DNA from 2 places in the Desulfitobacterium dehalogenans ATCC 51507 genome. Region 2 is predicted to be linked to the other one. Evidence: a T-box and tRNA genes for the amino acid it is inferred to sense, from the RefSeq annotation. Region 2 holds a T-box; the other holds one or more tRNA genes.
What was found. A T-box is a leader RNA that pairs with one kind of tRNA and senses whether it is charged. The one in region 2 lies ahead of serS (serine--tRNA ligase), so its partner is inferred to be a tRNA-Ser.
Positions count from the first base shown of each region.

Region 1 (4,592 bases), 1.5 Mb from region 2:
ATCACTTGAACCAAAAGAAGTTCCGCCGCTAAACGGGCATTAGCAGCATATTTTAACTGACTTTCTCCCTGAAGCAGAATTCCTATCCATTGCAATAGGGTTTTGAGTCCAATGGTTTCGCATTGAAAAGCCAAATGCTCCTTAAGATGGGGCGCAATATGAGGGAAGGCTTGAGTTGAAGTATAGAGCAAAGCTTGCCGCAGATAATCCAACAGTTCGCGGATAATCTGTCTGGGATCCATCCCTTGATTTATGCCTTCCCCTAAAAAACCTAAGGTCTTGGCATAGTCTCTAGCCAAGAGGTGATCCACAAGTTTGGCGCTGAATTCTTCCCCTACCATTCCCAGGACTTGATAGACCTGCTCCACTCCCAGCTTCCCATCCAGCAGGAGGCACTGATCCAAAATGCTCAAAGCATCTCTCAGCCCCCCTTCAGATTTTTGGGCGATAATCTGGAGGGCTTCTGAATCCACGTCCCGACCTATAGTTTGGCATACTTTATCTAAATGTTTGTAAATTTGCTCCAAGGAAATCCGATGGAATTCAAAGCGTTGAACCCGGGAAAGAATGGTTAAGGGGATTTTATGGACTTCCGTGGTAGCCAGAATAAACACCACCCGCTCAGGGGGTTCCTCCAGGGTCTTGAGAAGGGCGTTAAAGGCTTCGGTAGTCAACATATGAACTTCATCAATAATATAAACCTTATATTTGCTTTCTCCGGCACTTAAGCGAACCTTATCCCGTAAATCACGGATTTCATCAATTCCCCGATTGGAAGCTGCATCGATCTCAAAGACTTCCATCGCGCTTCCTTGATCGATGCTCAGACAGGAAGGGCATTGATTGCAAGGCTCAACCCCATCCCGGTGCTCACAATTTAAAGCCTTGGCCAAGACCTTCGCTGTAGTGGTCTTACCAGTCCCTCTCGGTCCACTTAAAAGGTAGGCATGAGCTACTTTACTCTGCACGAGAGCGTTCATCAACGTCTTTGTGACATGCTCCTGCCCTACCATATCTTTAAAATTCTTCGGTCTCCATTCGCGGTATAAGGCCAAATAAGCCATTGGGCTCCCACCTTACGCAAAAAAGATGGTACTAGACCACCTTTATGATAATATTTAAGGCCGTGCACCTTTACTCGAACAGACGCTTCCGGACGAATCCGAGATTCACTGCTCAGCCTAGGCGACCTTGCGGCACACAGAGTTTGCTCCTTAGTGCTGCTTCCGTCAGGACCTGACACGGTTCGAAGTGCTCTGTTGCGCAAGACCCAGACCTCATCACAATTAGCCCCGGCCGCTCCACAAACGCTGCCCTCATGCAGGAGTTCCACCTCGCTAAAGCGGGTTGCGAGTACAAGGATCCGCTACCTCCCCGTCTAGCACGGCCAAATCAATTATAACAAAATAAAAAGCCAAAGTCGAATACGAAACGAATCAAACTTGGCTAAAATGCGCTTATGGCGGAGAGAGAGGGATTCGAACCCTCGACACAGGTCAACCCCATGTACTCGCTTTCCAGGCGAGCGCCTTCGACCAGCTCAGCCATCTCTCCGTGTTCGTCTTGTCAAAAGACTATGAAATTTGGTGACGAAGCTTATTATAAGCTAACATTAGAGACATGTCAATAAAAGACGAATAAAATAATATTTCCGCCAATGGAATAAGCAGTAAAATCACCAAAAAGACATCTGTCTGTACTTATCCAAACGCTGATATTGATTCAAAAGATGATCCAGCTCTTGACTTAACTCTACGACCTCATCATCAACTAAGCTGCGTGTCGTAGCATATCGATACAATTTTCTACGAAGCACCTCAATCTTCTTTAATAACCTCTTTTCCACATTAATTCCTCCCGAAATTGCTTTCAAGAAGATTTTAATCGATTCACATGCAAATAACAACGAAATTAAATCCATAATAAGGTAAATAAATGTCGATAAGAGCAAGGAAAGCGGGTAGTCCTGACGAATATTAACCATGGGAGTGAGGTGGAATTTATGGAGTTTAAAAGATTAACATTGGACAATCTGGATTCCGAACATATTTGCTGTGCAATTACCGATAAAAAAGGAGAATCCGGGGTTTCATCAAAAAAAGATTGGCTCAGAAAACGCTTATCCGAGGGATTGGTCTTCGATAAATTAGATGTACGTGGAAAAGTTTTTATCGAATATATTCCTGCAGAAAAAGCGTGGTGCCCTATTGTGGCCGATAACTATATGTTCATTAATTGCTTCTGGGTTTCCGGACAGTACAAAGGTCAGGGATATGCTAATTTATTACTGGAACGCTGCATCAATGATTCAAAGGAAAAAGGGAAAGAGGGGATTGTTATTTTATCTACGGAGAAGAAAATGCCCTTTCTCTCTGATCCCAAGTATCTGAAATACAAAGGCTTTAAAATAGCAGATAAAGCGGTTCCTTATTATGAACTGCTCTATCTTCCCTTCAGTGCCCAAGCAAACATTCCCCAATTCAAAGAGTTTGTGAAAAACGACCTTATTGATCATAAAGGCTGGGTTATCTATTATACAAACCAATGTCCCCATACTGAAAAATATGTCCCGATCCTTATAAATCATCTAACATCAAAAGGGTTTGCTGTTCAAGCCATTAAACTTGATACAACGGAACAGGGACAAAAGGCACCCAATCCATTTACCACCTATGCCCTTTTTTATAACGGCAAATTTATTACCAACGAGATACTTTCCGAAAAGAGCTTCGACAAGCTTTTAATCAAAATGAAAATTTGCTGAGTTCAGGGTATCAGATATCTTTATCTCTCCGCTGGACCTATCATGTCATTTTACCCTATAGGAGATTCTTGCCGCTAGCCGCCCTACCGCCCCCATAGGGACGATCCGCGCCAGTGCCGATGTGAACCGGCCTAATTTGCGGTAAAAAATATTAAATAAGAGATAAGATTTTCGTTGTGCTCTATGCTCCGGCATACGGCGCAATATATTGGGAAAGGAGTAAAACTCCCGGTATATCCAAAGGTAACCCTCGTACAATTCCTCCGCTGTCATGCCTTTAGGTTGAAATACTACATGAGCCGTATTGTACTTTGACAGCTCATGATCAGTTATTCGTCCTTCATCTTTCATTCGGCGATATAGCTCTGTGCCGGGGTATGGAGTGAGAATATGGGAAGTCAGGGTTTCGATCTTATTCTTTACCAGCCAATCCAGTGTTCTCTGAAAAACATCCGGTTCATCCCCGTCCAGGCCGAATACCATGCTGGCATTGATCATAATGCCTCGGCTGTGAATTTCTGCGGCAAGCTTTTCATATTTCTCAAAGTGATTGTCCTTATTTACCCCATGTAAAGACGAGTTATTGATTGATTCAAAGCCGATAAAAAGACTTTGGCAACCCGTCTCAGCCATTAGATCCAGCAAATCGGGATGGTCGGCTATTTTAGTGGTCACAGCCGCACTCCATTTAAGGTCCATTCCCCGCAGCTTATTAAGTAATTCACAAGTGTAGGAAGGCACACCGATAAAATTATCATCAATAAAAAGGATATGCCGGGTTCCCAGGAATTCGATATCCCTGAGCACATCCTCGACAGGGCGACGGATATACATCCTGTTTTGGCAGCTGTTATAGCAGAAGTCACATCGGTTGGGACAGCCGCGGCTTGTGGTGATAACGTTTGTATAGAGGTAGCGGCTTTTATCGATTCTGTTGTAGGCCGGAGGGACAATCTCATCTCCCCGAAAATCCGCCATGTCATGATAAACCTGCTGAAGCCTGCCCCGTGCAGCATCTTCTATCATAGATGCCCATACCCGCTCGGCAGCGCCGATACAAACAGCGTCGAAATATCCGCTGCACTCATCCGAACTGCTCGTAACGTGAATTCCGCCTGCCACCACAGGTATTCCCAGTCGGCGGAATTTTTTCGCAATCTCTGCTGCTCTGGGCATGACATCCAAAGTTATGGTGATGCCGACCATCTCCGCACCGCAGTGATAATCTATTTTCTCCACATTTTCATTAACCATGATCACTTCATGACCCTCAGGTGTAAGACTCATCAGCGTAAGCAGTGACAAAGGAGGAGCCATACGAGTCTTCAAATCAGTATCCATAGGCCTTTTATTCATTTTAGGTTGAATCAGTACGATTCTCATATCCTATCTCCATCTGCATACCAGCACATAAACCAGGTCTGCCAGCACTACCGTTGTCCAGTGTATGACGATGAACAGAGTAAACTTTTCGACAATGCCGTTAGGCTCACTCAATATCATCAGATAAAATCCGGCAATGGCGGCAAGTGTAAGGATGGCAGCTACTGCAAGGCACTGGATAAGGTAGGCTGTGTGGTACTCATCATAGTGATGACGGCGAAAGATCAGCATAAGTACAACCAGTACGGTTATCCCTATTAAGGCATAAGCAATGTATGCGTGATGTCCGGAAGCCAGAAAATTGCTCCAGCCGGTCCAAAAGGGATGAATGGCCGTTGCCCGGTTGTAATATAAGAGATTTTCAAATTCAAGATGTCCGGAAGTAACAATAAAGATTAACCCGTAGAAGGCGGTAAATAGGCTTAATCCTATCGCATTGACTGCC
Region 1 is NC_018017.1:27,998-32,589, reverse strand. Features, by position in the region: gene dnaX (DNA polymerase III subunit gamma/tau) at 1-1,064, opposite strand, end outside; RNA gene ffs (signal recognition particle sRNA large type) at 1,125-1,387, opposite strand; tRNA gene DESDE_RS00165 (tRNA-Ser) at 1,461-1,554, opposite strand; gene DESDE_RS00160 (aspartyl-phosphate phosphatase Spo0E family protein) at 1,676-1,846, opposite strand; gene DESDE_RS00155 (N-acetyltransferase) at 2,003-2,764, shown strand; gene DESDE_RS00150 (B12-binding domain-containing radical SAM protein) at 2,810-4,147, opposite strand; gene DESDE_RS00145 (hypothetical protein) at 4,151-4,592, opposite strand, start outside.
Region 1: it has a tRNA-Ser gene. The T-box ahead of serS (serine--tRNA ligase) is inferred to sense a tRNA for this amino acid. The anticodon was not compared.

Region 2 (4,592 bases):
ATCAATCGACTTGACACAAGAAGTAATTTGCCAAAAAGTATTCTGGGATCTGCAAATGGCTGAACATGCCCAATTCATTGCCCATTTGTTAGACCCGACTGAAGCTGCCTTGATAGATCAAGCCAATAATTTTGCAAGGTTATTTTTTAATTTACGTGCCCAAACAGAGAGTGGTGCAAATCCTTTAGGTCAATTGATTGGCCAAGAAATTGCGGCTACAAGCAATTTGCGTAATTTTAAAGCTACTGCAGAAGAATTAATATTAGCTAACCGCATAAAGTCAATCATATTTCCTTTGCTTGCCGATCATCTCCTACGGGAGGCAAATCACTTCTTACGAATACTAGATACTTCTGGGAGAATCTTTGGTTTGAAAAACGAGTTGTCAGGACAATTAAAAATTCGTACACCTTCTTTATTCTAATCTAACGATCAAAAAGTAGTTAAAAAACAATATGAGTTGGCCTTAAAGCTTGTTTAAGGCCAACTCAAAATTTATATAAACACCATCGTTTAAGAATCGGCGATAAACATTTGATTCTGATAATTAATGAAATCCCCCATTCTTACCCGCCAGAATTAAAGGAGCTTATATTACCATAGAACATGTTGTTCTTTATGCTCTAAAATCATTTTCAAGGCAGTAATTATGAAAACAACAAAGATAAATGCCCCCAGCGATACCAACGGAGAGAAATAGGCAAAGGGTTGTGCGTATAAAAGTGTGCCGTGTGCCCATAAATCATATAAAGTCATGGTATCTCTCCTCTTGGCGAGCATAAGCTGGAAATCGTAACTCTGCGATTATAAACTGCACCTTATTTCATCAAGGAGCTCCTGATTTAGGCTTAGGATAAATTTAAAAATAATGCCACAGAGAAAAAGTCCGACAGACAGAAACATAATTCCAAGTTGCAGGGGAAAAGGTGCATATATATCTATAAATCGAATGAGACTTTTGATATTTTCATTGGGCTCTAAGGATTGTTTAATACTAAATTCTATGTGTCGCAAATCGATTGTCAAAAAACCGATTGAGGTGTGATCATCAATGATAGGAAAATATATAGACATGCGTGGAGTTAAATTGAAGGGATTTAAAGACGGCGTCACTGACTCATCTGTTGGCACAATATTTTCGTATTCTGAACGAACAGCCTGAACAATTTTATTCGCTCCGTCGGTTAAGACTAACCCCAAGGAAGCAAACATGATGAGCAATGTCAAAGGGATTGGAGAATTTAATTCTAATATTTTAAACATTAGATAGATGGTCTGATTTGGTTCTATCTGTTGGCGTCCGTAGACTGCTATTCTCTGAAGGTCAAGGATTGAAATGCCAATTGCTCTGTAGGGGGGGATAAAAAACCAAAAGAGAATTGTACGCGGACACAAGTTAAAAGGATCTAAGCGGTTATGGAAGTATTTTCGAGTTATTCGACAGAGTTTGGAATGGAATTCACTCTGCCAGTATCTCTTTAGAAAATAATAGCAATTCGGAAATCTATTAATAGATTTATCGGATGACATGAAAATCCCCCCCCCCCTTTTTATTCCTATGCAAAACTAAAAGGAGTCAATTATTTGGGGCACTGATTTTTCAATTGGGTTTTCAACATACCCTACTGTTCGGAGAATTAACCATGTCCAGAATAAAGAGTTTATGATGGCTATGACGGTAGGGACGGGCAACCATATTCCCCAAAATTTAGTTGTCGTTTTTGTATTGTCCGTTAAGCCCATGCTGTTCATATCTTCATCACCTTTGTTAAGATGGTAAGGTCAAATAGTTTCTAAAGATAACGTAACCCAGAATAGAAGAGAAAAGAAAGGAAAAAAACAACCATATAAGCCAGTAATATTGGACTAGGCGCAACGCAAAGTCATACACCAATATCATCCTTTTTTGATATTATATGGATTGACTTCGGTGTTGTTCGTAAAGTAGGAAAATGTATACACACGACCAAACTATAACAATTCTTCTTGTAAATTTATTTATAGATGCATATAATACATTTAATAGCGATGATAAAAACTAAGGTTTATAAATCTCCCAGAGAGCCGGTAGTTGGTGCGAACCGGTGAGAAATTAAACCGTTCCATTTTTTGAGCTGTCGGCGATGAGTCGAAGGGTGTGCCCTTTACAGCACTTTAGAGTGGTCAGTGTTATCTGACAATTTGGGTGGTACCGCGGATGCTTTCCGTCCCATATTATTTGTATGGGTTCGGAAGGCTTTTATTTTTCTAAACTCATACTGTTATCTCTAATGAAAAGAATATAGATGAGGAGGAAAATAATGTTAGACATTAAGTTGCTGCGTGAAAACACTGAGATCGTTAAAGAAAATATCAGAAAAAAGTTTCAGAATGAAAAAATCACCCTTGTAGATGAAGTTATTGCCTTAGATACTCAAAATCGGGAAGCGAAATCAAGACGTGATTATCTCAGAAGCAGAAGAAATTCAATCAGTAAAGAAATTGGTGTATTGATATTAAAAGGACAAAAGGATGAAGCTGAATCAGCGAAGGCAGACATAGTTGCTATGGCAGATGAACTCGCAGAATTGGAGAGAAAAATTGATGACTTTGACATCCAGATTCGCGAAAGGATGCTGATTATCCCCAATATTATGGATCCCACAGTACCAATCGGTAAGGATGATAGCGAAAATGTCGAAATTGAACGATTTGGTGAGCCTGTTGTACCAGACTTTGAGATACCCTATCATGTTGATATTATGGAAAAGTTTAAGGGTATCGATTTTGATAGTTCAAGAAAAACAAGTGGAAACGGTTTTTATTATCTTTGCGGTGATATAGCACGTTTGCATTCTGCGATTCTCTCCTATGCGCGGGACTTCATGATTGACAGAGGATTTACCTATTATATCCCCCCATTTATGATTAGAGGCAATGTTGTAAACGGTGTTATGAGCTTCTCAGAAATGGAAAATATGATGTATAAGATTGAAGGTGAAGATTTATATCTCATCGGCACGAGCGAGCATTCTATGATTGGTAAATTTATTGATACAATCCTAGATGAAGAAAAACTTCCTCAAACACTAACCAGTTATTCGCCGTGTTTTCGTAAAGAGATTGGTGCCCATGGCATTGAAGAGCGGGGTGTATACCGAATTCATCAATTTGAAAAACAGGAAATGATTGTGGTATGCAAACCGGAAGATAGTGCAGGTTGGTTCGAAAAACTATATCAATATACGGTTGAGTTTTTCCGCACTTTGGATATCCCTGTACGTACTTTGGAGTGTTGTTCGGGTGATTTGGCAGATCTAAAAGTAAAAAGTATAGACATAGAAGCGTGGTCACCGAGACAGAAAAAATATTTTGAAGTTGGTAGTTGCTCCAACTTGGGGGATGCACAGGCAAGACGTCTTTCTATCCGGATAAAAAGTAAAAACAAAGAAAACTACATCCCGCATACTCTTAACAATACAGTCGTAGCACCTCCAAGAATGTTGATATCATTTTTAGAAAATAATTTGAAGGAAGATGGTACCCTATCAATACCGAAACCATTGCAAATGTATATGGGGGGTAAAGAGTTAATCAAATAATTGCTGTTTGTTACCGCCACTTTTGTGGCGGTTTTTATTGGGGGAGTGATTTTACTCAGTCGCCAAGATTCACTGGATTCAGGGGGTATCTGCTTGTACACTAAGATATATATAGACAGTTATGAAGCTAAGCAAAAAATAGCATAAAGTAGGAGAGTGAATATGAATAAAGAGATAAAGTTCGCATCATCTTATAGTGGAGGAAAGGATAGTGTACTTGCGCTGTATCGAGCTATAAAGAGTGGGTGTGAGCCGGTAAGTTTACTGACTACTTATAACAAGAACGCCGGTCGTTCATGGTTTCATGGGGTTCCAGTAGAGGTTTTGAATAGAGTTTCACAGCTTATGGATATCCCTTTAGAACTTGTAAAAACAGGAGTGGGTGATGACTATACTAAAGATTTTGAAAAGGCACTCTTAAAACTAAAAGACAATGGCATTAATGCTTGTGTTTTTGGTGATATTGATATCCAGGCTCATTACGATTGGTGTGATGCTCGTTGTAAAGTTGCTAAGATAGAAAGTATATTTCCACTTTGGAATGAAAGTAGAAAAGAATTGGTTTACGAATTTATAGAAAGTGGTTTTAAAGCTGTTATAACTGTTGTGGATTCATCCAGGCTTAGTGAAAGGTTTCTAGGAAGAACCTTAACCAAAGACCTTATGGCAGAAATTGTAGCCGAAGGTGCAGACATTTGTGGAGAAGAGGGAGAATACCACACCTTTGTATACGATGGACCACTTTTTAAAGAACCTGTAAATTTTAAATTAAATGAAATAATAAGAAATGGTAATTATGCAATATTGCCTCTTTTATTAGAATGAAAATAAAAACGGCTAAGGGGGTACAATCGATCACCCCATTAGCCGTTTAATGTTTAGAAAGCGGTTTGGAGAAAATGTTATAAGCTGGCGAAGTTCGCTCCGTCGGAAGTTTTCACCGTTGACTTAGGATCGTTAGGCATCCGAGATAATTGCAGTACAGCAAGCCAGACTATGGCAAACCCAATC
Region 2 is NC_018017.1:1,514,312-1,518,903, forward strand. Features, by position in the region: gene DESDE_RS07325 (DUF2935 domain-containing protein) at 1-424, shown strand, start outside; gene DESDE_RS22020 (hypothetical protein) at 595-756, opposite strand; gene DESDE_RS22485 (hypothetical protein) at 805-1,263, opposite strand; T-box leader at 2,020-2,215, shown strand; gene serS (serine--tRNA ligase) at 2,301-3,581, shown strand; gene DESDE_RS07340 (Dph6-related ATP pyrophosphatase) at 3,744-4,406, shown strand; gene DESDE_RS07345 (DMT family transporter) at 4,484-4,592, opposite strand, start outside.